3 regions of the Qipengyuania pacifica genome follow, and region 3 is predicted to be linked to each of the others. Evidence: predicted binding sites of a transcription regulator. Region 3 holds the regulator's gene; each other region holds the start of a gene.

Region 1 (9,890 bases), on a different contig from region 3:
CGCCTGACAGTGCACGGAACGGAACGTGGTGAAATCATGTAAACCGACCAGCGCTTGCGCCGCCCGGTGCATGGCTTCGTGGTCCAGATCCTGCGGGATCTGCCAGAGTCGATCTTTCTCCAAGGTCAGCGGCGCGCGGCGATTTGCAATGCGATAGACATATGCGCGGCCAGAGCAGGAAAAGCGTGAATGCCAATCGTCCGCCACCACTTCGCAATGCGTCACCGCTATGGGATCGGGCCGTAAATGAGCGTTGAGCGCCTCCATCAGTCGGAAAGGCTCTATATGCTTCTCGATGTCGAAATGACTGCGCATGGCGAGTGCATGAACACCGGTGTCCGTGCGGCCGGCGCTGTGCAGCCGGACTTCTTCACCAAGAACGCGATAGGCCGCTTCCTCTACTGCCTGCTGCACGCTCGGCCCGTCCTTCTGCCGCTGGAGGCCGAAAAACGGGGTTCCGTCGAATTCGAGGGTCAGAGCAAAACGGGTCAAGCGAGGCGGGTTCCTTTGGCAACAGATTTGCCGCGCAGAAAGGTGTCGAGATCCATTTTCGGTTTGCCAGCACGTTGTAGTTCGACCGGACGAATAGCGCCTTCGCTACAAGCGATCGTCAGGCGATCGTCGGTCACTTCGCCGGGCGAACCGGCGGCTTCGACACATTCGGCACGCAGCACTTTGACACGCGTTTCATCGAGCTCGAACCATGCGCCAGGGAAAGGTGACAGACCATGGATGTGCCGGACCACATCCCCGGCGGGACGGTTCCAGTCGATCCGCGCCTCTGCCTTGTCGATCTTGTCGGCGTACGTCGCGTCCTTGTCGTCCTGCTCCAGCGGATGCAGCGCGGTCAGATCGATCAACGTGCCGACCATCAGTTGCGCCCCGATCTCGGCAAGTTCGTCAGTGAGTTCGCCGGTCGTCTTGTCGTCGATAGGGGTCCGCGCGAATGTAATCATCGGGCCGGTATCGAGGCCCGCCTCCATCTGCATGATCGTGACCCCCGTTACCGGATCGCCCGCCATGACCGCCCGGTGAATCGGCGCGGCACCGCGCCAGCGCGGCAGGATCGACGCATGTACGTTGAGACAGCCATGTGCGGGCGCATCGAGTATCGGTTGGGGCAGTATCAGGCCATAGGCTGCGACGATTGCCACGTCGGCCTTCAGGGCGGCAAAGGCCTCCTGCTCCTCTGCAGACTTGAGCGATTTGGGATGGCGCACCTCGATCCCGAGATCGCTTGCGCGCTGGTGCACGGGTGTTTTGGTCAGTTCTTTTCCCCGCCGACCGCCCGGACGCGGCGGCTGGGTATAGACGCAGACCACCTCATGCGCGGCATCGACCAGCGCCTGAAGCGTTGGCACTGCGAATTCCGGCGATCCCATAAAGATTGTGCGCATGAACGGCTCTTGTGGTCTTTCTCTGTTCTTATCGCGCCCCTATCTGTGCAGCTATGGCATCGCAAGAGATCGAGACGCTGGCTTCCGTGCTGGCACGGCTGCCCGGCCTTGGCCCACGTAGTGCACGCCGGGCGGTGTTGTGGCTGGTCAAACGCAGGGAAAGCGCGCTGCCGGCACTGCTCGAAGCGCTCGCGACCGTGGGCGAGGCGCTCGTCGAATGCGACACCTGCGGCAATGTCGACACGACCAATCCGTGCGCGATTTGCGCCGATCCGCGGCGCGATGTGAAATCGCTCTGTGTGGTCGAGGACGTGGCCGACTTGTGGGCTCTCGACCGGGCGAAGCTGTTTACCGGGAAGTATCACGTACTCGGCGGAAAGCTGTCCGCGCTCGACGGGGTGCGACCCGAAGATCTCAACATCGCATCGCTACTGGCGCGTGTGGAAGAAGGCGGGGTGGACGAAATCGTCCTTGCCATGAACGCCACTCTGGAAGGCCAGACTACCGCCCATTATCTTGCGGAAAGGCTGGACACTTTTCCCGTGCGCATCACGCAGTTGGCCCATGGATTGCCGGTCGGCGGCGAACTCGATTATCTGGATGAAGGCACGCTTGCTCAGGCGCTACGGGCGCGCAGACCGATGGGCTGACCGATCACAGTATGCGCCCTATTCAGATTGAATAAACGGCGCGACGCGCATATCTTGCGGCCATGGCGATAAGACAGATTCTCGAAGTGCCGGATCCCCGGCTCAAAACCGTGTCCGAACCGGTTACCGAATTCAACGACGAGCTGAACGAGCTCGTCGCGGACATGTTCGAAACGATGTATGCGGCACCCGGCATCGGGCTGGCGGCGATCCAGGTCGGCGTTCCCAAGCGTGTACTGGTGATCGACCTTCAGCCGGAAGACGAGGAAGCCGAGGGCGAGGTCTGCAATCACGGCGGCCACGAACATGTCCATTACCCGACTGTCAAAGAGCCGCGGGTCTTCATCAATCCGGAAATCCTCGACCCGGCGGAAGAGCTGGCGAGCTATCAGGAAGGGTGCTTGTCGGTGCCCGACATCTTCGCGGATGTCGATCGTCCGGCCACCTGCCGTGTGCGGTACCAGGACCTCGAAGGCGAAACGCATGAAGAGGATCTTGAAGGCCTCATGGCGACCTGCATTCAGCATGAGATGGACCATCTCGAAGGTATCCTGTTCATCGACCATCTTTCGCGGTTGAAGCGGAACATGGCACTCAAGAAGCTGAAGAAGCTGCGCGAGGCGGCGTAGGCTTCCTACACAATCACGGATTTCGAAGAGGCGATTCGCGGTAGCGGGTCGCCTTTTTGCTGGGCTGGTTGATGAAGTACATTCGCTGGCACCGCTTTATTCGAGAAAAACGGGCGCGTGGACGTGCCTTTGGAATAGAGGGACCCGATGCGAACATAGCGTCGGGGATTGCTGTAGGAAAGGGCTGGTGTTCCGCATGTGTTCCGCCTAGCCTGCGCCCATGGAAATGGCAGTCATTGCAATCGTGGCGCTGCTCGCAGGAGCGGGCCTGGGATGGTTTTTGGGATCGCGGCCCGTGGCCGAATGGAAGGCGCGCCATGGGGAGCGCGATGCGGAAGCGCGCGAGACGGAAGAGAAGTTTCGCAAGGCGATCGTCGATCTGGAAAATGCGACCGTGCGGGCAGGGCGGGCCGATGCGCTCGACGCCGAATTGCGCGATACGCGCAGGAACCATGAGGCGGCGCTTGACAATCTGCGGCGCAGCAATGGCGAACTGGGCGCCGAACTCGCGACGCTGAAGGAAAAGACCGCCAATTTCAACGAGCAGAAACGGCTGCTGATCGAAGCACGCGAAGAATTGCTCAAGGAATTCCAGAACACCGGCTCGGCCGTGCTGTCGAAGGCGCAGGAAGCCTTCCTCGAGCGGGCGAACGAGCGGCTCGGCCATTCGGAAAAGACCAGCGAGGAAAAGCTGCGCGCATTGCTCGACCCGGTGGGCAAGCGGCTGGAAGCTTATGAAAAACAGGTCGCGGCGCTGGAGGAAAAGCGCACCGATGCATTCGGACGGCTTTACCAGCAGATCACCGAAATGCAGCGCGGACAGGAGGAAGTACGGCGCGAGGCGCAGCGGCTCGGCAATTCCCTGACCAATGCCCCCAAGGCGCGCGGGCGCTGGGGCGAGCGAGCATTGCAGAACGTGCTGGAGCAATGCGGCCTGTCGGAACATACCGATTTCAATCTGGAGCATTCGATCGAAACCGACGAAGGCCGCCTGCGGCCCGACGCGGTGGTCCACGTTCCGGGCCAGAAGAAGCTGGTGATCGATGCCAAGGTATCGCTGAACGCCTATCAGGCCGCATTCGAGGCCGATGACGAGAACGAGCGTATCAGAAACCTCGATCTGCATGCGAAGTCCATGCGCAATCACGTCCAGACGCTGGGTTCCAAAAGCTATCAGAGCCAGTTCGACGATACGCCGGATTACGTGGTCATGTTCGTCCCGGGCGAGCATTTCGTGGCCGCAGCGCTCGAGCACGATCCCGAATTGTGGGATTTCGCGTTCCGCAACAAGGTGTTGCTGGCGACCCCGACCAACCTCGTCGCGATCGCACGCACCGTCGCGCAGGTCTGGCGGCAGGACACCATCGCGCGTGAAGCGGTAGAGATCGGCAAGGCGGGGGCGGAACTGTACGATCGCCTGGCAGTGGCTGCCGAACATATGAAGCGCGTGGGTGGCGGGCTGGAGACAGCCGTCAACAATTACAACAAGTTCGTCGGCAGTTTCGAGCGCAATGTGCTGTCTGCCGGACGCCGGCTGCACGACAAGGGCATCGAGATCGGCAAGCGCGAGATTGACGAGGTGCCGATAGTCGAGGCGACACCGCGCTATAACGCCGAAGATGCTGCCCTGATCGGCAATGACGGACAGCCGGATCGCGAAGCTGCGGAATAGCCAAGGGGAAAAAACCGGGACCCCACCGGCGTTTTTGGCGTTGCTACTGCAATAGTTACCGGCATATGCCGGGTTAACAGACAGGTTGAAGTAGCAGGAAACCCTTACATGCATCGCGGCAACGGCGATGGGTCGCGCAAAACTTTCGAACAGGCCCAACATACCGGGCGGCCTTTCAATGCCGAGGAGGACAACTTCCCCGGCTCGTCAGGCCTGCTTTTCGAACAGGCAATGGCGCAGACCCGCATGGCGGTTTGCCTGACGGACCCACGCCTGGAAGACGACCCCATCGTCTTCTGTAACAAGGCGTTCGAAAAACTTACCGGTTACAAGCAGGGCGAGATCGTCGGCAGAAACTGCCGTTTCCTGCAGGGCCCCAAGACCGACCAGTCGCAGGTCGCGAAAATCCGCGATGCCATACGCACCGAAGAAGTGCTGGTCGTCGAGCTGCTGAATTACCGCAAGGATGGTTCGACATTCTGGAATGCTCTCCATCTCGGTCCGATTTACGACGAAGAGGGCAAGCTGCGGTATTTCTTCGGCAGCCAGTGGGACGTCACCGACATCCATCTGGCCCGTGCGGAAGAAAAGCACGCCAAGGCGATGGCTCGCGAAGTTTCGCACCGGCTGAAAAACGTCTTTGCCGTAATCGGCGGGATCGTGAACATAACCGGGCGCGCGATGAATGCGCGCAACGTATCGAGCAAGATCAACGAACGCGTCCAGGCATTGGGCCGCGCGTATGAGCCGACGCTGGACGATGCTGCACTGGGCACGATTGAGGTCGGGCAGGCAATCCGGTCGGTCTTGAATCCCTACGATCCCGAAGGCGATCGCATCCTGTTCGAAGGCAATGGCGCCCGGACCGAGCCGAATGCAGTTTCCGCCATGGGGCTGACGCTGCACGAACTTGCGACCAATGCGTCGAAATATGGCGCGCTGTCCAATGAGGACGGCAAGATCACCGTATCCTGGCATCACACGGAGGACCGGCACGAACGCCAGGCGCTGGTGATCGACTGGAAGGAAACCGGCGGTCCCCGCATTTCGGGCGAGCCGGAAATCACCGGTACGGGGTTCGACATCGCAGAAAGATTACTGGCCTACTCGCGCGGAACGCTCGACCGGACATGGGAGGAAGACGGGTTGCGGGCCAAAATCTCGCTGCCGCTGAAATCATGAAGTGCATTCTGATACTTGAAGATGAGCCATTGATCGCGATGGACCTGCAACTTGCATTCGAAGATGCAGGGGCCGAGGCGGTCGTGACGGTATCCTGCGATGAAGCCTTCGAAGCCATGGACGGAGCGGAGTTCGACGGCGCGGTGCTCGACGTCAATCTGGGCAAGGGGGAAACCTGCGAGCCGGTGGCGGTCGAACTACGCGCACGCGGCGTGCCGTTCCTGCTGCACACCGGCGATCTCGACCGGGCCGGAGAAGCATTGCGCGATCTGGATGCCCCGATACTGGCCAAGCCCAGTGGTGCCGACGATGTCGTGTCGCGTCTGTTCGGCCTGAACGGCCAGCTTCAGCCAGCCTGATTGCGCCGGCGCCTCAGGCGTCGAGCGCTGCCAGAACTTCGTATCCCAGAACAGCCGCGGCTACCGCAGCATTGAGGCTGTCTGCGCGCCCTTTCATCGGCATGGTCACTCGCAGATCGCAGGCCATTTCGTATTCTTCCGGAAGGCCGCGACTTTCATTCCCGACCATGACGAAGCAGGGCGCGGCGTAAGATGCGCTGCGATAGGGTTGGGCATCACGAAGGCTGGCCGCAACCAGCTGACCCGTGCCTGCCCGCAGCCAGCTTTCGAATTCATCCCAGCGAGCCAGTGCGATGGATTGCGTAAACACCGCGCCCATGCTGGCGCGCACCGCTTCAACACTGAAGGGATCGGCGCAATCGTCGATCAGGATGACCCCGCCTGCGCCAATGGCATCGCCGGTCCGCAACATCGTGCCCAGATTGCCGGGATCGCGAAGGGCCTGCGCGACGAGCCAGATATCGCTCCGTGACCGGTCGAGCGCGCCGAGCGAGGTATCGAATTCTGCAAATACACCGGCTACCGCCTGCGGATTGTCCTTGCCCGTAATCTTGGAAAGGATGTCCGGCGTGGTTTCGATCACCTCGCCGCCACCTGATTCAACTGCGTCTTCCAGTGCGCTGAGCAAGGGATGCGGATCGCGCCGATCGGCGAGAACGAGTGTTTCGGGCACATGCCCGCATTCGCGTGCATCGGTCAGCAACCGCAGCCCTTCGGCCAGGAACCGGCCCGAAGCCTTGCGGTGTTTCTTTTCCCGCAAGGCGCGCAGAGCCTTGACGGTGGGATTGGAAAAACCGGTGATGTGACGGCGGTTCATCTCGCTTGAAGCCATAATCCTACGGCTCTCCGAAGCCATCCTCGACCATGGCGGACAGTTCGGCCATCACGGCTTCGGCATTATCGCCTGCCACGATGATTTCGATCGTGTCGCCTTTGGCCGCACCCAGCATCATCAGGCCCAAAATCGAGCCGCCGGCCGCTTCGTTGTCGCCCTTGGCAACACGAACGGTGCACGTGTCCGGGAGTTCGGCAACCGCGTTGACGAATTTGGCGCTGGCCCGTGCATGCAGGCCCCGCTGGTTGACGACCTCGATTGACCGGCGCAGCTCGCTCAAGAGGCTTTCCGCGCGCTCTGGATATCCTGGCCGAGAAATTCGCTGGCCACGGTGATGTAATTGCGCCCGGCGGTCTGCGCCGCGTGCACTGCATCGACCACATCCATGCTTTTGCGGGCGCCAGCCAGGCGGATCAGCATGGGCAGGTTGATCCCGGCGATGACTTCCACCCGCCCCGTATCGAGCAGCGAGATTGCCAGATTGGACGGGGTACCGCCGAACAGATCGGTCAGAATGATGGCGCCCTTACCGCTATCGACCTCTTTGATCGCATTGGCGATATCGGCGCGACGCTGTTCCATGTCATCGTTCGGGCCGATGCATATGGTGGCCACATGCTCCTGCTTGCCAACGACATGCTCCATAGCGTCGATGAAATGTTCGGCCAATTTGCCGTGGGTGACGAGGATCATGCCGATCATGCAGCTTCAGTTCCGTTGCGATGCCCGAAGAGTGTGCCTGCGTGGCCCTTAACCATTCCTTGCCCTTGGGTCTAGCGGCGCTCCAGCCGGTCGGCGGGACGCGACCCAAGGTTGCGATGCAGAACCGTGGGCGAAAATCCATCTTCGCGCAAGACCTCTGCCGCCCGTTCCGCACTGTAAACCGAGCGGTGTCTCCCTCCGGTACACCCGAAAGCGATATTGAGATAGCTGCGCCCCTGGGCGGCATAGCGCGGCATGACTTCGCGCAGCAGATCGATGATGCGGTCGAATGCGGGGGTAAAGGCGGGGTCGGCGGCGATATGTTCGGCCACCTGCGCATCGAGGCCGGTCAGTTCGCGCAGGCCGGGGACCCAGTGCGGATTGTCGAGAAACCGCATGTCAAACAGCAGATCGGCCAGAGGCGGCATGCCGCGGGCAAAGCCGAAACTGGAAATCGTGATCGTCATGTGGCGTTCGGTGTCGTCGGCAAAGCGTTCGCGCACGACCTGCTGCAACTGATTGGTTGCATAGGTGGTGGTGTCGACGACGATATCGGCCCAGCGCCGTAGCGGTTCGAGCAGTTCGCGTTCGGCCTTAATGCCGTCCAGCACGGGGCGACCGCGAGCCATGGGGTGAAGCCGGCGCGTTTCATTGTAGCGCCGTTCGAGTTCCATACTGCCGCAATCGATGAACAGGGTGGTCAGTTCGACATCGTCGCGCGCCTCGAGTTGTTTGCACAGCGCGATGATTTCCGCCGGGACGAAGCCGCGGGTCCGCGAATCGAAACCGATGGCCACTGGCAAGGTGTTGTCCCCGCTATCGACGAGGCTGCCGAGCATGCGGATCGGGAAATTGTCGAGCGCTTCCCAGCCGAGATCTTCGAGCACCTGAAGCGCGGTCGACTTGCCCGCACCCGAAAGGCCGGTGACGAGCAGGATACGCTGCGGAGAGGGCGATTCGTCGGGCATGTACGGCATGTCTATTGTGTTGCACCCGAATTGGGGAAGGGGAGACCGTGATGTGCCAGTGCATATTCCGCGCGCAGGGCCTGCACGGCATCGCCCGGCGCGAAGGGCAGGGACGGAATATCGACCCCCGCGATCGTTCGCATTGCCGGATCGAGCGGGAAGCGGGGCGCATCGGGATCGAGCGTAAGGACGAGCGCCAGAGGGGCGCTCGACACGGGCAATTCGACGATACCGACGTTGCGGATTTCGATGAGGCCGCAGGTATTGGGGGGCGGGGAGGCGATCAGCGCCGCGCCGTCATGCGCCAGATGCGCCGCATCGTCGCCGATCAGCAGGGCGCCGCGATCGATCAGGGCGAGGGCGAGGGAGGACTTGCCCGATCCCGGCGGACCTTCGATCAGCAAGGCACGGCCACCGATCGCGACAGCCGTGACATTGGCAAGGACCGTCACCGCTTGGCCGGGAGACTGAGCTGGAGGCAGGCGCCTTCTTCGCCGTCGGCGCGCGATGTCGCGACCAGCGTGCCATCATGCGCTTCCGCAATGGTGCGGGCGATGGCGAGGCCGAGCCCGGAATGGTTGCCGAAATCCTCTTCCTCGGGACGGTCGGAGTGGAAGCGCTGGAACACCCGTTCGCGCTTTTCTTCCGGAATGCCCGGCCCTTCGTCGGAAATGGAGAGGGTGATGCGATTGTCGCTGCGAGTGATTTCGGCCACGATCCTGCCGGCTGGCGGCGAAAAGGATACGGCGTTGTCGAGCAGGTTCTGGATGACGCGTTCCAGCCGCGCGGGGACGCCCATGATCGGCACGGCCCGGTCGTCACCGGTGATGACGACCATGCGGCCCTCGTTCTCGTCGCGCGTCTCGCGATTGTCGACGATGGTGCGGAGCAGCTGCGCAAGGTCCACCGGCTCGAATTCGGTCCGCGACATTTCCGCATCGATCCGGCTGGCGTCGGAAATCTCGGTCACGAGACGATCGATCCGGCGCACGTCGTGGATGGCGATATCGATCAGTTGCCCGCGCAGCTTGGGGTCTTCCACCTTGGCGAGCGATTCGGTCGCACTGCGCAGGGACGCGAGGGGGTTCTTTATCTCGTGCGCGACATCCGCCGCGAAATGTTCGACCGCGTCGATACGCTGGCGCAGGGCCGCGGTCATGTCGGAGATCGAGCGGGCGAGCATGCCGATCTCGTCGCGGCGCTGGGGCAGGCGCGGAACCTCCACCTGGCGGTCGCGCCCCTGCCGCACGCGCACGGCGGCCTGGACCAGCTCGCGCAAGGGGCGCACGATGGTCTGCGCCAGAAACAGCGACAGCAGCGTGGAAATGACGAGCGCGACGAAGACCACGAGCGCGACCGTGGAGCGCGCCGTCCGCACCCGGGCGGTGATGTCGACCGGATTGCGGGTGAGCAGGAGCGTGTCGCCATCGAGCCCGACAGGGGCCGCGGCGTTGATGACATGCGTGCCGTCGGGCGCATCGCGCAGGACGATCTGG
Region 2 (9,890 bases), on a different contig from region 3:
TCCGACAGGCGGCGTAGGTAAACGAAACTCGCCAATCGGCAGCCAGCGCGACCAATGCTCTTTCGTTTCCACTGCAGAGAACAGTATTGCAGGGGGCAGTAGATAGGTGCCCGACTGTCCCGTCTCCCGGCAAATCGCGCAGCTATCCTGGGCGGCGTATCGGCTGTCGTCGTCCCGTTCTTTCTGTATCGGCGCGACAATGGCACTTTGCATGCGCGCGGTGACTTCGACGGCTTCGTGGAAATGGGTTTGGACGATGAAACTCTGCGCTAATACGAAAAGCGCGAGCAACGCACACCAAAGGTGAGATGGCGAGCGGGGTCCACCGCGCGCTAAGCCTCGACCTTTAGCGTGACAATATATCATGCCGCGCTCTTAGCTGATCCGATTGCTTATGCAAAGGGCTTGTGAGCAAAGGAGTCTCGGCCTGTGATAAGGCTGTTGTGCTGTATATGTAAGCAGGGCATTGCGCGGGAAATTGGTCAGGATCTTGAAGGGCCGGCAGGTTACAGCTTCGAGCAAGGTGAGAATATGAAGATTGCAATGGTGGGCTCGGGTTATGTGGGCCTGGTTTCAGGAGCATGTTTTGCCGATTTCGGTCACGACGTGGTTTGCATCGACAAGGACCAGTCGAAGATCGATCGTCTGAATGACGGTGTCATGCCGATTTATGAGCCGGGTCTCGCCGATCTGGTAACGTCGAACGCGAAGGCCGGGCGCCTGACATTCACTGCAAGTCTGGCCGAAGGGATCAAGGGCGCCAACGCCATCTTCATCGCTGTCGGCACTCCTAGCCGGCGCGGCGATGGTCATGCGGACCTTTCCTTCGTTTACGCCGTGGCCGAGGAGATTGGCGAGCATCTGGCTGGCGACGCCGTGGTCGTGACCAAATCCACCGTACCCGTCGGCACTGGGGACGAGGTTGAGCGGATTCTCAAGAACAGCGGGACACCGCACCGCATCGCGGTAGTTTCCAATCCTGAGTTCCTGCGCGAGGGTGCGGCAATTGGCGATTTCAAACGCCCCGACCGTATTGTGATTGGTGCAGAAGACAATTTCGGGCGCGAAATCATGAGTGAAGTCTACCGCCCCTTGTTCCTCAATGAATCGCCGATCCTTTTCACGGGGCGCCGCACGAGCGAACTCATCAAATATGCGGCGAATGCATTCCTTGCCACCAAGATCACTTTCATCAACGAAATGGCCGATCTGTGCGAGAAAGTTGGCGCGAATGTGCAGGACGTGAGCCGTGGCATTGGAATGGATAATCGCATCGGTTCGAAATTCCTTCACGCTGGCCCCGGCTATGGCGGATCATGTTTCCCGAAAGATACGCTCGCGCTGCTCAAGACGGCGGAGGATTACGACAGCCCCACCCGGATCGTTGAGTCGGTGGTCAAGGCGAACGAGAGCCGCAAGCGCGCGATGGGCCGCAAGGTGCTCGACGCGATTGGCGGGTTGAACGACGCGCGTGGGAAAAAGGTCGCTCTCCTGGGCCTGACCTTCAAACCGAACACCGATGACATGCGGGATTCGCCAGCGATCGCGGTTGCGCAGACCCTCACCGACGCGGGCGTGCATGTGGCAGCATATGACCCGGAAGGCATGGAACAGGCCAAACCGCTGATGCCAGAGGTGGAAATGGTCACAGACCCGTATGCCGCTATTGCAGACGCCGATGCCATCGCAATCGTTACCGAATGGGATGCATTCCGCGCGCTCGATCTGAAGCGCGTCATGGATTTGGCGAAATCGCCGGTCATGGTCGACTTACGCAACATCTACAGGCCGGCTGATATGCGCGACATGGGATTTGCCTACACCAGCATCGGCCGCGGTTGATCACCGGCTAGTGAAAATCGCGGCTGTTGGGCAGGATGCGGACGTTGCGGGGATGCGACGGCCGCGGCGCACGCAACGCTCCTCTTGCTTGGTGAGATGCACTATCGGCATTCCCCGGACCGGGTGATATCTCGACCTTGCGCTTTGCCGCGCTCATGGTTCGCAAGGGCCGATTAACTTCGTCGGCTCGCGACATCTGGGGTGCGATCAGGTCATCACTCAATTCGGTTAATCGCCAGGTCGCATCGTCTATATGCGATACAATGACGTGGAGCACCTCGTCGTCCATCTCTACCCTGCCGGTAACCTCCATCAGTCGCGCACTCATTATGACCTTGCGATATCGCTCCATCACATCCGGCCACACCACGAGGTTCACAACCCCCGTCTCATCCTCCAAGGTGATGAAACACACCCCTTTGGCGCTGCCGGGGCGTTGGCGGATCAGCACGACACCGGCCACCTTCACCCGGCTACGGAAATTTTTCCGACGCAGATCGGCGTTTGCGGTAACCCCGCGATCATGCATCCCGTTGCGTAAAAATTGCATGGGATGCGCTTTCAGGCTCAATCGGGCGGTCTGGTAATCGGCTACGACATGTTCGGATAATGGCATCAGCGGCAACATATGATGCGCGATTTCCGCCCCTTCGTCGCGAACAGCGGTCGCAGTGAACAAAGGCAGATCGTCTACCGATTTGAGTGCGCGCGCATCCCACAACGCCTGTCGCCGATCGAGCCCCATGGAGCGAAACGCGTCCGCGGCAGCAAGCCTTTCGATAACGCCGGGCGAAAGCTTCGTACGCTCCCGCAGTTCGACAACACTATCGTACGGACCTCCTGCATCGCGTGCCGCAACCAGCCGCGCGGCCGATACCTCCGTCAGTCCGTCGATCTGGCGAAACCCCAACCGCATGGGTGGTTGAGATTTATCTTCCCACTGCTCGAGTGTGTTGTCCCAGTGGCTTTCGTTGACATCAACCGCATGTACTTCCACGCCATGCTCTTGCGCATCGCGTACGATTTGCGCAGGGGCATAAAAACCCATCGGCTGTGAATTGAGCAATGCACAGGCAAACGCAGCCGGATAATGGCATTTCATCCAGCTTGAAATGTAGACGAGATGGGCAAAACTGGCCGCATGGCTTTCCGGAAACCCATATTCTCCAAAACCGCGTATCTGGTTGAAGCAGCGCTCTGAAAAGTCCGGGTCATAGCCACGAGCGATCATCCGACCGACCATCTTGTCCTGTAATTCATCGACCATGCCGCGGCTGCGGAAGGTCGCCATCGCCTTGCGAAGCTGATTTGCCTCGGTGCTGGAAAATTTTGCGGCATCAAGCGCGATTTTCATCGCTTGCTCTTGGAAAATCGGCACGCCCAAAGTGCGATCGAGAATCGATGAGAGTTCATTCGGCGGGCCATGAAGGGGGGATGGCTTTGGGATGACCACGGCTTCGTCCTTCCGCCGCCGTTTGAGATAGGGATGTACCATATCCCCCTGGATCGGGCCGGGACGTACGATCGCCACCTGAATGACGAGATCGTAAAACTGGCGCGGCTTCAAGCGCGGCAACATGTTCATCTGCGCGCGGCTTTCCACCTGGAAGACGCCCAGGCTGTCCCCCTTCACCAGCATGTCGTAAACACGGGCATCTTCGCGCGGGACGGTCGCCAGCGTCAGATCACGATCATGATGATCGCGCAGCAGGTCGAAACCCTTTTGCAGACAGGTCAGCATCCCCAGCGCCAGAACGTCGATCTTCAGAATGCCCAGGGCGTCTATATCGTCTTTGTCCCATTCGATGAAACTGCGATCCGGCATGGCACCATTGCCGATTGGCACGGTTTCGACCAGCGGGCCCTGGGTGAGGATGAAACCGCCTACGTGCTGCGAAAGATGGCGCGGCATGCCAATCATCTGCTCAGTCAGCTTCAGAACACGGCGCAAGTGGGGATCACGCATATCAAGCCCGGCTTCTTGCGCATGCTTTTCTGCAATTTCTCGCCCATAGCTGCCCCAGACGGTCCGCGCGAGCACGCTCGTGGTATCTTCGGACAGTCCCATAACCTTACCGACTTCGCGAATGGCCATACGCGGACGGTAATGAATTACTGTTGCGCACAGCCCGGCGCGGTGACGACCGTAGCGATCATAAATATGCTGAATGACCTCCTCGCGCCGTTCGTGTTCGAAATCGACGTCTATGTCCGGTGGCTCCTTGCGCTCTTCGGAGATGAAGCGGTCGAACAGCAATTCGTGCTCGTCCGGGTCGACAGCCGTAATGCCAAGACAGTAGCAGACGGCGGAGTTTGCCGCGCTGCCGCGTCCCTGGCACAGGATCGGCGGATCCCGGGTCCGCGCAAAATCGACGATGTCCCTGATGGTCAGGAAGTAGCGTGCGATGCCGAGCCTACGGATCAAATTGAGCTCATAATCGATCAGGCGTGTTACCTTGGCCGGAACACCACGAGGGTAACGGGCCTGTGCGCCCTGCCGGGCCAGTTCGGCAAGATACGCATCCGGCGAACGGCCCTTGGGGATCGGCTCGTCCGGGTATTCATAACACAGTTCCTCAAGGTCGAATGTACTCGCATCGGCCACGTCACGTGCCGCGGCAATGGCATGGGGCCATTCGGCAAACAGGTGGACCATTTCTTCCGGCGGTTTGAGGTGACGTTCCGCATTTGCCTCAAGCAAAAGGCCCGCACCATCGATCGTCGTCTTTTCGCGGATGCAGGTCATCACATCCTGCAAGGGCCGCCGGTCGCGGGCGTGATAGTGCACGTCATTGGTGGCAAGGATGGTAAGGCCGGTGCTTCGCGCCAGCGTATCGAGCTGGTTGATACGCGCAATGTCGTCGCCAGAGTAGAGATAGGCGGCGGCAAGATGCCGGAGTGTCGGCAGCTGTACGGCAAGCTTGCGCAATTCAGCCATAAACCGCTCGTCGAGAACGTCCGGGGGGATAAGGATCAGCTGTATGCCTTCTGCGTGGTCGGCCAGCATTGCGAGATCGATATGCGTCTCGCCCTTGTCCTGCCATTTCCCTTCCAGAGTCTGCATCTTGCCCCTGGACAGCAGCGAGGTAAGCCGTCCGTAGGCGGCGCGGTCGGTCGGATAGGCGAGAAAATGCCAGCCCTCAACAGTCACGATCCGGCATCCGATAACCGGACGCATCCGGGCCGTCTTGGCTTCGGTATGGATGCGCACCACCCCCGCCAGCGTATTGCGATCGGCGATGCCGATGGCATCGTACCCTTGCGCGAATGCGGTCAGGACCAGATCCACCGCATCGGACGCGCCGCGTAGAAATGAGAAGCAGCTGGTGATCCCCAGCTCGACGAATTGCGCACGGGGGTTGCCGACGAATTCCTTGTCGGAAAAGCGAGCAAGCGTTCGGCGGTCAGGGGTGAGCGGCTGATCGGGCATCAGGCGAAAAATCCATGCAGATACCAGTCGGGCGGCCCACCTCGCCCGTCACCGATCAGGCCATTGCGATAGATCCAGTAACGGCGCCCGGCCTCGTCCTCGATCCGGTAATAATCACGCAATCGCGCATTCGCCCGCTGTCTCCACCACTCGGGTGCTATCCGCTCCGGCCCTTCCGCCTTTACAATAACGTGCAGCCCGCCGCGCCAGCGAAAGCGCCGGGGCAGACCTTCGGGAGTGGCATAGATGACACTGATCGGCTCGGCACGGGCCAGCAGCTTGAGCGGGCGCTGGTTGAAACCGAGATCATATTGCATTGCGGCGCTCGTTTCGCCGGGCGCTGCCACCCGCTGTGAGCGTTCAGGCCAATGGCTGCTACGCGGAACAAATTGTGCTACCCTGTCCCTGCCCAAGCGCGTAACCAGCCTGTCGATCAGAACCGGTAGCGCCGTGCCGCTGGTATCGGGCTTGTCGAGCGTATCCTGTGCGCCATCCAGCGGCTCGGTCCATATTGCAGTCAATCTGATCTGATCGATGCCGAACCCGGCTTCAACGTCGTCCAGCCGCTGTGCGAACAGACGAATGATATGATCGGGATCGCGTGACGGCGAAGCCAGCTCGAGCGTTCGGTACATATCTTCGCCATCCACCCGCCACAGACGCAGCGATAGTCTGCGCACGCCATGTTTGGCCTGTTCCAGGATACGCATGAGGTCATGCGTAATATCGCCCACGATATGCTGCAGCGGCTCAAGGTGAAGGATCGGCTCGGCAAGTCGGCGCTCTGCCCCGAATGGTGGGTGCTCGATAAGCGGGACGAGCGGCTCATGCTTACGCCCCAGCACCTGATCGAGCCTGACCAGGGGATTGGCTTCGGCGGAACGACGATTGCGGAAGCGCCGGACGAGACTTTCACGCGGAACTTCCATCAAGTCGCCAACGGTTTTCAGCCCGAGCCGGGCCAGCAACAGTCTGGTTTCCGAATTGAACCGCAGGGCAGCAACAGGCAGAGGCGCAAGCGCTTCAGGCAGATCGTCCGGCATGGTGATGGCCGAACGATTCTCGGCATAGTGGGAAAGCGCCCAGGCGGCTCCGCTATTGGGCGCACAGGCGATACGGCATTGATAACCTTGCCTCAGAAAAAACGTTTCAATCCTCGTCAGCATCGGACCGTCGCCACCAAACAGATGTGCACTGCCCGAACTATCGAGCAATATGCCATCGTAACCGTCCACCATGCTCCAGGGGCCCCAGCGCTGCGTTGCAAGCGCCAGCTTTCCCAACGTGCGCTGGTTGCCTTCGTGATCGAATGGAATGGCCACCAGTTCGGGTGCCAGCATTCGCGCATCGGCCAGGCGCATGCCGGACTGCGCACCAGCAGCCATGGCCATCCGGCTGACGGCATCGATGACGGGACCATGCGCCGTGTCGCTCACCAGCACGATGGGCTGTCGCAGATCGTCTTCCTCACCCTGTTGCGCGGTAATCCGGCTCCACCGGTCGATCGCGAAGGTCGGGAACCACAACGAGACTATGATCCGGTTCATGCGAGCCCACGCCATGTTCGAGCCAAAACTGCCCGGGCCTCAGGCCGCGTCCGCGAAACAATTCGGCGCGCACGCGCGGCACGCCGGGTGCCATACTGTTCCAGCGGTGCAATGCCGAAGGCGCAGCGGTAACCCGCCAGCGCAATCGGGCAGCCGAAAGATTCGCAAAGCCTTCCCGGCGCAACAGGTAAAGCATCACGCCATTGCGTTCCGCCGTCAGCACGAGCCGACGGATAGCCGTGAAATCGAGCACCTTGGGATCGCCCACGATCTCGCCGATGACGAAGGACAGCTCGCCGCATCTTACGCCTTCTTCCATTGCCCATAAGGCATCGGCCGCACCGCCTGCCTCGACATGAATGAAGCCGCTGCGCAACAGTGGCGGCAGGCCATGAAGAAACGGGCGCCCCGAAGATCGGGTGCTGCGAGCATCCTGAACCCACAGCCACCGCCAGCCTTCGCCGCCGGCAGCACAATGTTTCTGAGCGAAAGCAAGTGCCAGCGCGTCACCGGCGACATCGTCCATGCTGCCGAAGATTTCCCACATGGAATGCGGAAGCTGCAGATCAGGGGACCATTCGTCTGCGCCATTCCCCAGGGCAACGGGAAGTTCCGAAGCACGCAGAGCGTCCACTCTCCCAGCCAGAGGAGTGTTTTGAGGCGGTGAGATATTCTGAGCATGTGACATCAAGTGGATACGAATCGGCCTAACCAATGTTCCACTTATGTTCTCACCGATCCATCATTCGATCAAGAGCGATATTCCAGATGTGCGCTGTCGATTGCCTTGGCCCGACATCCCGAACAAGACGCCAACCACAGAGCTTATAAGCAGGATCTATCGATCATAAGGCATGGACCGTCGAGAAAAGACGGACCCAAGTGCCTCACCCAATTATACGCTCGTTATAAGTGGGATAGTCGGCGATCTTCAAAAAGATTCACGGGAAAAAATCCGCTCAATCGCAAGGGGGCATTACTGATTTTTTGCACCCGCCAGATTGCCCACTTTTTGCGCCCCAGCATCGCTCGTCACCAGTATTTCGCCGTTCGAAACGACAATAGTGACATTCTCCAGCCCAACGACCGATACGCGCGGGCCGTCGCTTTCAACCATCACATTGCGGCAATCGATCAATTCCGCCGAACTCGGCGCGACATTCCCATTGTCATCGCTGGCGCATGCTTCACGCAGCGCAACCCAGTTGCCGATGTCCGACCACCCCATATCAACCGGCACCACCGCGGCCCTGTCGGTATTCTCCATCACTGCATAGTCGATGCTTTCGCCGCTGACCTTGGAAAACGCCCCCGCATCCGGATGAAAGTGACCGCCTTCGTCGCGGCCACTGAGAACCGCCTGCTCGACCAAGGCGGCAATTTGCGGTCGATGCGACGCCAGTTCTTCGATAAATTTCCCTGCGACGAACGCGAACAAACCCCCATTCCAGCGGTAATCGCCTTGCGCGAGAAAAGACCTAGCTGTCGCGAGGTCCGGCTTTTCCACGAACCGTTCTACACGGTAGGAACGATCACCAAGCCGTGCGCCGCATTTGATATATCCAAATCCGGTTTCCGGCTTCCTCGCCTCGATACCGAAAGCGACGAGCCAGCCATCGCTCGCCAGCGACGCTGCGCTCGTGGCCGCATCGGTAAACGCCTGTAAATCGGCAATGTGATGATCGCTCGGGCAAACGAGCATTATGGCGTCTTTCGGCAGCCGATATGCCGCCAGCGCGATCGCTGCTGCAGTATTCTTCGCTTCCGGTTCGACGATGATTGCAGTGCCGGGGGCGGACTGCGCTTCGACATGTTCGACATGTTCTACACCTGTAACCACGATCGGGCGGGCAAACACCTCGGGATCGGCACAGCGATGAAGTGTCGCTTCGAAAAGCGTTCTCTCGCCAACAAGCGGCAGGAAGGGTTTCGGCATCGCCTTCCGGCTTCGCGGCCAGAGCCGAGTGCCGCTTCCGCCACATAGAATTACCGGAACAATAGTCATGCGTCGCCTAGTTAGATCTGATCATTCAGGTGATTGGAAGTGCCCGCAAACCCTATGCTGCGATGGTTACTATCGAGTTTAGAAACCGTCAGGGCAAGGCTCTGAGCATGCAGACAACGTCCAGCCAAAGCATTTTTATCGCCTGGTCCCACGCCAGATGGGTTGCACATGGAGCAAGCCCGGCCTTCTCCGCGCTAGCAACCGAAGTCTATCCTGCCCCCTCCCTTGCCCTCTCCCCGCGCTCTGCTATGGCGCGCGCAACCTCAATTCGAACGAACAGGATACCCATGGCCAAGATCAAGGTTGCGAACCCGATCGTCGAGCTCGACGGCGACGAAATGACGAAAATCATCTGGCAGTGGATCCGCGAACGGCTGATCCTGCCCTACCTCGACGTCGATCTGAAATATTACGATCTCTCCATCGAAAAGCGTGACGAGACGGAAGACCAGATCACGGTCGACGCCGCCCACGCCATCAAGGAACACGGCGTGGGCGTGAAATGCGCCACCATCACACCGGACGAGGCACGCGTCGAAGAATTCAGCCTCAAGAAAATGTGGGTCAGCCCGAACGGCACGATCCGCAACATTCTGGGCGGCGTGGTCTTCCGTGAACCCATCGTGATCGACAATGTTCCGCGCCTGGTGCCGGGCTGGACCGACCCGATCGTTGTCGGCCGTCACGCATTCGGCGACCAGTATCGCGCCAAGGATACGCTGATCCCCGGCGCCGGCAAACTGCGCCTGGTTTTCGAAGGCGAAAATGGCGAGAACATCGACCTCGACGTTTACGAATTCCAGAGTTCGGGCGTCGCCATGGCGATGTACAACCTCGACGACAGCATCCGCGACTTCGCGCGGGCCTGCATGAACTATGGACTTGATCGCAAATGGCCGGTGTACCTGTCGACCAAGAACACGATCCTCAAGAAATACGACGGCCGCTTCAAGGACCTGTTCCAGGAAGTGTTCGACAATGAATTCAAGGACAAGTTCGCTGAAGCGAAGATCACGTACGAGCACCGCCTGATCGACGACATGGTCGCATCGGCACTCAAGTGGAG
Region 3 (9,890 bases):
GCCACGCCCTGGCGCTGGAATGGCAGCTGACGGAACGGCTCGAAACGCAATACGGCATCGATCCTGTACTGTCGCCGCTGGTGCAGGAGCTGATCGCATCCGAAGACAGCGGGCTGGCCAGTTCGGCAATGGCTTCGCTGACGGCACAGGCGCGTTTCGCCCAGGCGCAGCGCCGAATGGAATTACCGCTGGCGGAACTGCCGGGGGACATCTTTCACGATTTGCTGATGAACTGGCGTGCGTATAGCGGGCAGCTTCGTTCCGATGCCATGATCCGGGCCGAAGCGAAGTTACGCAACGCCTTCGATGAAGGGGCCGGAAGGATCGCACTGATGTCCCGGGTGATTGCCAGCATGGGAGGCGAGGGCAGGCGGGCGCTCGATATCGATCATGGCGGGGCAGCCTTCTATCTTACAGCATTGGCAACGCGAACCGGACAATCGAGGGTCGCGGCCGTGCTTTCGACAAATCACGAGCAGACTGCGCGTTTGGCGCTGGGACTGCGCGGCGCCGGTCTCGACAGCGCGGAAGTGGAGCGGCAGGTCCTCCGGATCGATCCGAAGGCGGTGCCCCCTCGCGAGATCGCCGAAATGCCACCTGAAGCCGCCCGACAGATCCTGTCCGAATCTGCAAGCGCTGGAGTCGTGTGATCATGGCCTCTGTCGAAAGCCGGTATATCGCAACTGCCAAGGCCGACGCCGAAGGAAGGTTGATCGAAGCCGACGAGGTGCTGGCGCGGCTGCAGCAAGCCTGTGGCGGGACCATCGGTTCCCGCATCGCCATTCCGGAGCTTCTCGCCCTTGTCGAAAAGGCCCAGAGATATGGTTTGCGCCTCGCCCGTCAGTTCGAGGCGGTGGACGGCGAAAATCGGGTCACGGCGTGGGTGGAAATAGCGCCACAGTCGAGTGACGAGGATGGAGACTCCGGCAGCACCATCGATGTGGTCAGCTGGCATAGCGAGGGTCTTCCGCCGGAAAACGACATCGAGGGTGCGCGCAGGCGTGTCGAGATAAACCGCCATCTTGCCGATTGTACCGCAAGGCTCGATTCCAGCCAGCGGCTGCTCTCCGTCGATACGCAGGCCCCCGATCTCGCCGAATTTGCCGATGCGGCCCTTGCCAATGTCGGCAAGCCCTGGACGGATCTGGTCAGTTTACCAGGCAACAGCCATCAGCAGCCGCTCCATTGGCGTCTGCTCGACGGTACGAAGTGCACTGTCGAGGGATCGAGCCGTAGCTGGACGGCACACCTCGAGCCCCTGGGGCAGCCACAACCGGGCAGCGCGGGCTTTGTCCTTTACCTGACGGCGGACAGCCCGTTGTCGGCAGGCCTGACGAACGAAGAGGCTGCAGGTCCCGACGGCCCCTCCTTCGGACGAGATCTGACACCCGTCCTGCGCCAACCGATCAACCGGATCATCGCCAATGCGGAAACCATCCGTACGAAGCTGGCGGGACCGCTGGCCGACGAATACAGTTCCTACGCTGCCGACATTGCGACTGCGGCCCAACACCTGCTGGCGTTGATCGACGACCTGTCCGATCTCGAAGTCGTCGAATCGGACGATTTTGCCACGGCACCGGACAGGATCGAACTGGCCGATGTCGCTCGCAGAGCCTGCGGCATATTGGGGGTTAGGGCGCGCGAGAAAGGGATCACGCTGGTGGCGCCTCCGGAAGGCGAAAGCCAACTGGCGATCGCCGAATTCCGCCGCGTGCTGCAGATTCTGCTGAACCTTGTCGGCAATGCGATCCGGTATTCGCCGGAGGAAAGCCAGGTCTGGATCAGGCTCGATCGGATTGGAAACCGCGCGCTGATCACCGTGGCCGACCAGGGGCACGGTCTTGAAGATGCGCAGAAGGAGCAGGTTTTCGAGAAATTCGAACGCCTTGGCCGCAGCGGGGATGGGGGCTCCGGTCTGGGGCTGTATATCTCACGTCGGATCGCGCGCGCGATGGATGGCGACCTGACGGTAGAAAGCGCGCCGGGTCTTGGCGCGCGTTTTACCCTGTCGGTACCTGCGGCTGATGAAATGCGGGAAGTACCGCGTTGATCAGCGTCTGGCAGACGCCCGCCAGAACAAGAACAGCCCGATCAGGAAGGTGACGCTGCCGTAGATGGCCCATTGCCGCTCGGCGAGCATGAAACTTTCTGCAGGCCACATGACAATCCCGAGGCCCTGAAGTGCCCACAGGCCTCCGGAGAGCATGAGAGCTACTCCGAAGACCATGAGGACGAAGCGCATCTTAACGATCGCCGATGGCGACATAGTCGCGCTGGGTCGGACCGGTATAGAGCTGGCGCGGACGGCCGATAACCTGTGCGGGATCCGAAATCATCTCGTTCCACTGCGCGACCCAGCCGACCGTGCGAGCAAGGGCGAAGAGAGCCGTGAACATGGTGGTCGGGAAGCCGATCGAGTTCAGGATGATGCCGGAATAGAAGTCCACATTGGGGAAGAGCTTCTTTTCCTTGAAGTAATCGTCGTTGAGCGCGAGCTCTTCGAGCCGGAGCGCGGTTTCGAAAACCGGATCGCTGACGTTGAGCGCTTCGAACACTTCGCGAAGCGTCTTCTGCATGACCGTCGCACGCGGATCGTAGTTCTTGTAGACGCGGTGACCGAAGCCCATGAGACGGAACGGGTCGTTCTTGTCCTTGGCGCGTTCGATGTAATGCGGGATCTTGTCGGGCGAACCGATTTCCTGCAGCATGTTGAGCGCGGCTTCGTTCGCGCCGCCATGCGCTGGGCCCCACAGGCAGGCAATGCCGGCCGCGATACAGGCGAAGGGATTTGCACCCGACGAGCCGGCCAGACGTACGGTCGATGTCGACGCGTTCTGCTCGTGGTCGGCGTGAAGGATGAAAATCCGGTCCATCGCGCGCTCGATCGCAGGATGGATTTCGTATTCTTCAGCCGGAACGCCGAAGGTCATGCGCAGGAAGTTGCCGGTGTAGCTCAGCGAATTCTTCGGCTGCATGAAGGGCTGGCCGACCGAATATTTGTAGGCCATTGCCGCAATCGTCGGCATTTTCGCGATGAGGCGGTGGCTTGCGATCTTGCGCTGTTCGGGGTCCGAAATGTCGGTGCTGTCATGGTAGAACGCCGAGAGCGCGCCGACCACACCGCACATGATGGCCATGGGGTGCGCGTCGCGGCGGAAACCCTGGTAAAACTGGCGCAGCTGATCGTGCACCATGGTGTGGCGCGTGATCGTGTAGGTGAAATCGTCGAGCTCGTCCTGCGACGGCAGTTCGCCGTTGAGCAGGAGGTAGCTGACTTCCATGAAGCTGGAATTTTCGGCAAGCTGACCGATCGGATAACCGCGATGGAGCAGGACCCCTTCTTCGCCATCGATATAGGTCAGCGCGCTTTCGCAGCTTGCCGTCGACTTGTAGCCGGGATCGTAAGTGAACTTGCCCGTCGTTCCGTAAAGCTTGCGGATATCGACCACATCCGGGCCAACACTGCCTTGCAGCACGGGAAATTCCTGGGTCTGTCCACCCAGATCAAGAGTTGCCTGCTTATCGGCCACGCGTGTCTCCTCAGTCGTTCTCTTCGGTGCCTGTGGGCGAGGCCTGCGCGTCTATACGAAGCAGCGACTCTTCCTTGCCCAACAGGACCAGCACATCGAAAATGCCGGGGGACGTGGTAGTCCCCGTCAGCGCTGCGCGCATGGGCTGCGCGAGCTTGCCAAGGCTCAGTTCGAGCTTCTCAGCATACGATTTCGTAGTGGCTTCCAGAGCCTCGCTTGTCCAGTCATTTTGCACATGCAGCATTTCCGACAATCCGGCGAGGCGCTGGCGCGCTTCATCGTCCAGCAGGCCAGCGGCTTTGTCGGTCATTTCCAACGGCTGTTCCGCAAACAGAAACGCCGCGCCCTCGACCAGTTCGTTGATCGATTTCGCACGCGTCTTGAGGAACGGCATGGCCCGCGTCAGAAGATCGAGATCGGCCTGTCTGTCCATTCGCGCAGCCACGATTTTAGCAAGGCGCGCGTCGTCCGCCTCACGGATATAATGGCCGTTGAGGTTCTGCAGCTTCTTTATGTCGAAGCGCGCCGGGCCTTTGCCCACGCCGTCGAGATCGAAGAGTTCTATCGCTTCCGACTTGGTGATTTCTTCACGGTCGCCATGTCCCCAGCCGAGGCGAAGGAGATAATTGAACAGCGCTTCGGGAAGGACACCTTCTTCGTCCCGGTAGCCTTCGACGCCGACAGCGCCGTGGCGCTTGGACATCTTCGCGCCGTCGGGCCCGTGGATCAGCGGAACATGGCCATAGACCGGATCGGGCCAACCGCCCTCGATTTCATCCATGGCGCGGATGATCGGCAACTGGCGGAATGCGTTATTGAGATGATCGTCGCCGCGGATCACATGGGTAACGCCCATGTCGTGATCGTCCACCACAACGGCTAGCATATAGGTCGGGGTCCCGTCTGCACGCAGCAGGACATAATCGTCGATCTCGGCATTCTTGACCGTAACCTCGCCCTGAACCGCGTCGTGGATCGTGGTTTCGCCATCGGTCGGAACCTTCAGGCGAATGACGAACGGCGCGCCGTCCGGCGCCTCGCTTTCGCTGCGGTCACGCCAGCGGCGATCATACCGCATGGGCTGCTTGTTTGCCCGCTGTTCGGCTCGCATTTGCTCCAGCTCTTCGGGAGTGGCGAAGCACTTATAGGCGTGGCCGGCTTCCAGCAGTTTGTGGGCAACTTCGGCATGGCGTTCGGCCCGATCGGACTGGAATACGGGGGCATCGTCGAAGTTGAGACCAAGCCAGTCCAGGCCTTCGATAATCTTGTCGATAGCGTCTTGGGTGCTGCGTTTCTGGTCGGTATCCTCGATCCGCAGAAGCGTGCGGCCGCCGTGATGGCGCGCATAGAGCCAGTTGAACAGTGCCGTCCGCGCACCTCCGATATGCAAATAACCGGTAGGAGAGGGAGCGAAGCGGGTGACGACCGGAGAAACCTTGCGGTCACTATCGCTTGCCATTTTCTCTCATTTCCTTTCAAACACTTGCATGGCGAGGCAGGGGACGCCTTCAATACCTATGGGGGATGCGGGCGATACGGCCCGCGAGACAGTGCCGCGCACTTGGCGTACGCACGGTCTCTTGTCCAGTTCCGCGCACAAGTTTGAAGCGTTTCTGGAGGCCGCCGAGTTCGACCGCGGGCCCTGGCTTACCGTTGCGTTCGGGTGCGGGATCGGACTGTGGTTCTATCTCGCCGCACCGTGGCAGTGGGTCGCGATGATTTCAGCATTCTTGGGAATGGCTGTTTTCTCGTGGGCGGGTTGGCGCCATCAGCCCGGTCGCGCATTCACTCTTGCCGCAGTTATTTCATTGGCTCTGGCCGTTGCTGCAGGCGTGTCGGTCGTGTGGGCCCGATCGGCGATGGTGGGCGCAGAACCGATTGCCTATCCACGTTTCGAGCGGATCGATGGGCGGGTGCTGAGCCGGGAAGAGCAGCCGGCCGAAGACAGGGTTAGGCTGGTCCTGGCCGCGCGCGACGGCGAGACGGGAAAAGCGCACGCATATCGGGTCAATGTGCCGCTGTCTGCGGACAGCCCGGAATTGCGAGAAGGTGCCAGGGTCAGGCTGTCGGCACGTCTCATGCCTCCGTCACCGCCGATCGTTCCCGGTGCGTACAACTTCGCCAGACGAGCCTGGTTCGATGGGCTTGCCGCAACTGGATCGGCTGTCGGCGATGTTGAGATCATCGAGCCGCCTGGCGCATCCCGACTGTCCATAGCATCCGCTCAGAGACAGCTCTCGCGACACGTTCGCGCCAATCTCGAAGGGACGTCCGGTGCCATCGCAGCCACCTTGGCGAGCGGGGACCGCGGAGCGATTCCCGAAGCGGACGAAGAGGCAATGCGCGATTCCGGGCTGACCCATTTGCTGTCCATCAGCGGTCTTCACGTGAGCGCCATCATAGCTGCGACCTATTTCATTGTTCTGAAGCTGCTCGCGTTCTGGCCTTGGCTGACGCTGCGCATCCGGCTGCCGCTGGTGGCCGCCGGGGCATCAGCGATCGCCGGCATTGCCTACACACTGCTTACCGGCGCTGAAGTGCCGACCGTGCGTAGCTGTATCGGAGCTCTGCTCGTACTGGTCGCATTGGCTGTGGGGCGAGAACCGCTATCCATGCGGATGATCGCTATCGCGGCGGGAGTCGTGCTCGTGTTGTGGCCGGAATCGCTCGTCGGGCCGAGTTTCCAGATGAGCTTTGCGGCAGTCATCGCCATCGTATCGCTCCACAATGTGCATGCGGTACGGGACTTTCTCGCACCGCGACAGGAGAGCTGGCTGCGTCGCATGTCGAGACGGGCGGTGATGCTGTTCCTGACTGGACTGGTCATCGAGCTGGCCTTGATGCCAATCGTCTTATTCCATTTCCATCGCGCCGGCGTTTATGGAGCGGCGGCCAATCTGATCGCCATTCCGCTGGTCACATTCATATCGATGCCGCTCGTGGCGCTTGCTTTGGCGCTCGATCTGATCGGAGCGGGCGCGCCGGCGTGGTGGCTAGTGGGCAAGTCGCTCGCCCTGCTGCTGGCCATTGCCCATTTCTTTGCCGAGCAGCCGGGGTCGGTCAAGCTTGCGCCGCGTATCGGTATGGGAGCGATAGGGTTATACGTGAGCGGGGCGCTCTGGGTGGCGTTATGGCAAGGCAGGGCGCGCCTGCTGGGTTTTGGGCCAATTCTCGCCTCTGCTGTGCTGATGATCACCGCCCCGATACCCGATATCCTCATTACGCGTGACGGACGCGATATAGGCGTTGCCAACGAGGCCGAACGGTTGCTGGTTCTGCACGATCGTGAAGGCGGATATGCTCAGGACAATCTGCTCGAACTGGCCGGTACGGATCAGAGCCCTATCGAGATTGCCGACTGGCTGCGCAGCCGGTGCAGCGACCAGTTTTGCGTCTTCTCCCTAGAACGGGGTGGGCGACCCTGGTCCGTCCTCGTCGCCCGCAATAGATATCTCGTGGAAGAGCGGGCCCTGGCCGCGGCTTGCATGCGGGCCGACATCGTTATTGCCGACCGGTATCTGCCGTACAGTTGTCAGCCGCGCTGGCTCAAAGCGGACAGAAGGTTTCTCGACCGGGAAGGGGGCGCTTCGATCTATCTGGCAGACCAAAAGATCGATACGGTCGCCCAGGATCAGGGCGAGCATGGATGGTGGCGCGCGCCACGTGAGTAGGCGCGCGCCAGCAAATCAGTGGTAGCGGCGGAGCAGGCCCGCCAGTTTTCCCTGAACCTGAACCCGGTGGGGTTCATAAACTTGCGCTTCGTATGCACCATTGGCCGGATCCAGCACGACGCGGCCTGCATCCTTGCGAAGGTATTTCAGGGTCGCTTCTTCGTTGTCGACCAGCGCCACGACAATCTCGCCATCGCGGGCCGTGTCCGTGCGTTTTACCAGAGCGAAGTCGCCATCGAAGATCCCGGCTTCGATCATGGAATCTCCGGAAACCTCCAAGGCATAATGTTCGCCCGGACCGAGCAGCGCGGCCGGCACGGGCATGCTGGACTGACCTTCGATCGCTTCGATCGGGGCGCCGGCGGCAATCCGCCCATGAAGCGGAACATCGATGATGTCGTTTGCCGGTTCGGGCGCCACCGCCTTTGCCGGGATCGCAGCCGATACGGCGTCGTTAGCCGCCACCGGAGCGGGCGACCCCATCACGGCATTTTCAGGAAGCTTGACCACCTCCAGCGCACGCGCCCGATTGGGAAGGCGCCGGATGAAGCCGCGTTCTTCGAGTGCCGAGATCAGGCGGTGTACGCCCGACTTGCTCTTCAGATCGAGCGCTTCCTTCATTTCTTCGAAGCTGGGGGAAATGCCGGTGTCTTCCAGACGCTGCTGGATGAACCGGATCAATTCGTGCTGCTTGGCGGTCAGCATTGTGCGAACTCCGTATCGCGTGTTCACAAAAGGCGTGAACGAATGCGGAACAATTAAGCAACCAAAATAACAAAGTCAAGCAATTCAGCCGTTCCTTGCGGAACAACCGTTCATGGTTCGATCCGGATCAGGGCGCTGAGAAACCGCTGTCGTTAAGCTTTTCGGTCGCGCAGGGGAGACATGGACCACATGGACCACTGTACAAGGGGATAAAAAGTCACCCCGCACCGAGGCCGAAATCGCGCCAGAACGCAGCGGGTTTGGTCTGGAGCTGATACCTTTAACCGGTCAGCAGCGTGTAGGACAGATCAGTTCCCGAGCAGCATGCGAGTTGCCGCTTCGACATCGCGTTGGCGCATCAGGCTTTCGCCGACTAGGAAGCTGTTCACCCCGGCGTGTGACAAGCGCTGGCAGTCTTCGAATAGAGAAATGCCGCTTTCGCCGACCAGAAGCGAACCCTCCGGTGCCAGAGGCGCCAAGGCTTCGGTCGTGGCGAGATCGGTCGAGAAGGTCCGCAGGTCCCGGTTGTTCACGCCAATGAGGCGCGACTGTAGCAATGCTGCACGTTCCATCTCTGCGTGATCATGGACTTCTACCAATACGTCCATGCCATATTCCACCGCGGCCCGTTCGATCTCCACCATCGCACCATCATCGAGTGCGGCGACTATGATCAGGATCGCATCAGCGCCGAGTGCGCGCGCTTCGGCCACCTGCCAGGTATCGACCATGAAATCCTTGCGCAGGACGGGCAATTCGCAGGCCGATCGCGCTTCGACCAGATAATCTTCGTGACCCTGAAAATACGGGGCGTCGGTGAGAACCGAAAGGCACGCAGCGCCCCCTGCAGCATAGGCGCGGGCATGGGCAGCGGGATGGAAATCTTCCCGGATCAAGCCCTTCGAGGGTGAAGCCTTCTTGATTTCGGCGATGAGGCCGAAGCCGGACCGTTCCGCACGTTCGAGCGCAGAGCGGAAACCACGCGGGGCGGTCTGTTCGCGAGCGGAAGCGTCGAGATCGGCCAGCGACCGCATGCGCTTGCGTGCGGCCACTTCTTCCCGTTTGGTGGCGCAGATTTGTTCTAGCTTGTTCATATCAGGTGGCCATTGCAATCCAGCTTTCGAGCAAGGTCCTGGCTTTGCCGGAATCCAGTGCTTCGGCGGCGATCTCGGCGCCTTCCGTCCAGTCCTCCGTACGGTCGGCTACGATCAGAGTGGCCGCGGCGTTGAAAAGTACCGCGTCGCGATAAGGTCCGGGTGTGCCCGCAAGCAGGGCTTCCAACGCGCGGGCATTGTGACGGGGATCGCCGCCGCGAATAGCCTCGACCGGTGCGTGGGGCAGATTGGCATGTACCGCGAGCACCCGGCGCATCTCGAAATCGTTGCCCTGAACGTCTGCCAGTTCGTTGCCGCCGGCAAGGCTCAGTTCGTCCAGCCCTTCGTCTCCCGAGGCGATGAAAGTGCGTTCGGTGCCCAGCTTTGCCTTGGCTGCGGCATAGATGGGGACATAGGCCGGGCGCGCGATACCGATAAGCTGCCGCTTCACGCCGGCCGGGTTCGAAAGCGGACCCATCAGATTGAAGATCGTACGAACGCCAAGCTTCTGGCGAATGGGCTGGATCCGTCCCATGGCCGGGTGGTGGTTCTTGGCGAATAGGAAGCAGATCCCGAGTTCCGCCAAAGTCTTCTCGGCGCTTTTTCCTGCAGCTTCCATGTCGAGGCCGAGTACCTCGAGCGTATCGGCCGCGCCGGATTTGCTGCTGGCGGCCCGATTGCCGTGCTTGGCGACGGGCACGCCGCAAGCTGCGACGACGAGGCTGACAGCAGTCGAGACGTTGAGGGTATGGTGTCCGTCACCCCCGGTTCCGCAGCAATCGACCGTGCCTTCGGGCGCGTCGACGGGAATGAGCCTTTGCCGCAGCGCGCGCGCAGCGCCGGCGATCTCGTCAGATGTTTCGCTGCGCGCGGACATATTGACCAGG

The links. The regulator LexA, encoded in region 3, represses DNA repair genes until DNA is damaged. The targets are predictions, from matches to a motif close to GTTCCNCNCTTGTTCT.
Region 1: a site for LexA is predicted at 2,866-2,881, ahead of K3177_RS07830 (DNA recombination protein RmuC). Genes of this name have one in related genera too.
Region 2: a site for LexA is predicted at 7,536-7,551, ahead of K3177_RS06015 (ImuA family protein). Genes of this name have one in related genera too.

Annotation. Positions count from the first base shown of each region.
Region 1 is NZ_JAIGNQ010000002.1:528,026-537,915, reverse strand. Features, by position in the region: gene truA (tRNA pseudouridine(38-40) synthase TruA) at 1-492, opposite strand, end outside; gene fmt (methionyl-tRNA formyltransferase) at 489-1,397, opposite strand; gene recR (recombination mediator RecR) at 1,451-2,047, shown strand; gene K3177_RS07835 (peptide deformylase) at 2,110-2,676, shown strand; gene K3177_RS07830 (DNA recombination protein RmuC) at 2,897-4,348, shown strand; gene K3177_RS07825 (PAS domain-containing protein) at 4,457-5,530, shown strand; gene K3177_RS07820 (response regulator) at 5,527-5,889, shown strand; gene K3177_RS07815 (TrmH family RNA methyltransferase) at 5,903-6,706, opposite strand; gene K3177_RS07810 (HPr family phosphocarrier protein) at 6,726-7,004, opposite strand; gene K3177_RS07805 (PTS sugar transporter subunit IIA) at 7,001-7,426, opposite strand; gene rapZ (RNase adapter RapZ) at 7,498-8,394, opposite strand; gene K3177_RS07795 (HPr kinase/phosphorylase) at 8,406-8,846, opposite strand; gene K3177_RS07790 (sensor histidine kinase) at 8,843-9,890, opposite strand, start outside.
Region 2 is NZ_JAIGNQ010000002.1:157,516-167,405, forward strand. Features, by position in the region: gene K3177_RS06000 (UDP-glucose dehydrogenase family protein) at 532-1,842, shown strand; gene K3177_RS06005 (error-prone DNA polymerase) at 1,850-5,272, opposite strand; gene K3177_RS06010 (DUF6504 family protein) at 5,272-6,819, opposite strand; gene K3177_RS06015 (ImuA family protein) at 6,740-7,453, opposite strand; gene K3177_RS06020 (mannose-1-phosphate guanylyltransferase) at 7,796-8,824, opposite strand; gene K3177_RS06025 (NADP-dependent isocitrate dehydrogenase) at 9,112-9,890, shown strand, end outside.
Region 3 is NZ_JAIGNQ010000003.1:375,164-385,053, forward strand. Features, by position in the region: gene K3177_RS11525 (hypothetical protein) at 1-650, shown strand, start outside; gene K3177_RS11530 (sensor histidine kinase) at 653-2,053, shown strand; gene K3177_RS11535 (hypothetical protein) at 2,054-2,245, opposite strand; gene K3177_RS11540 (citrate synthase) at 2,247-3,533, opposite strand; gene gltX (glutamate--tRNA ligase) at 3,544-4,992, opposite strand; gene K3177_RS11550 (ComEC/Rec2 family competence protein) at 5,021-7,204, shown strand; gene lexA (transcriptional repressor LexA) at 7,220-7,909, opposite strand; gene trpC (indole-3-glycerol phosphate synthase TrpC) at 8,218-9,003, opposite strand; gene trpD (anthranilate phosphoribosyltransferase) at 9,005-9,890, opposite strand, start outside.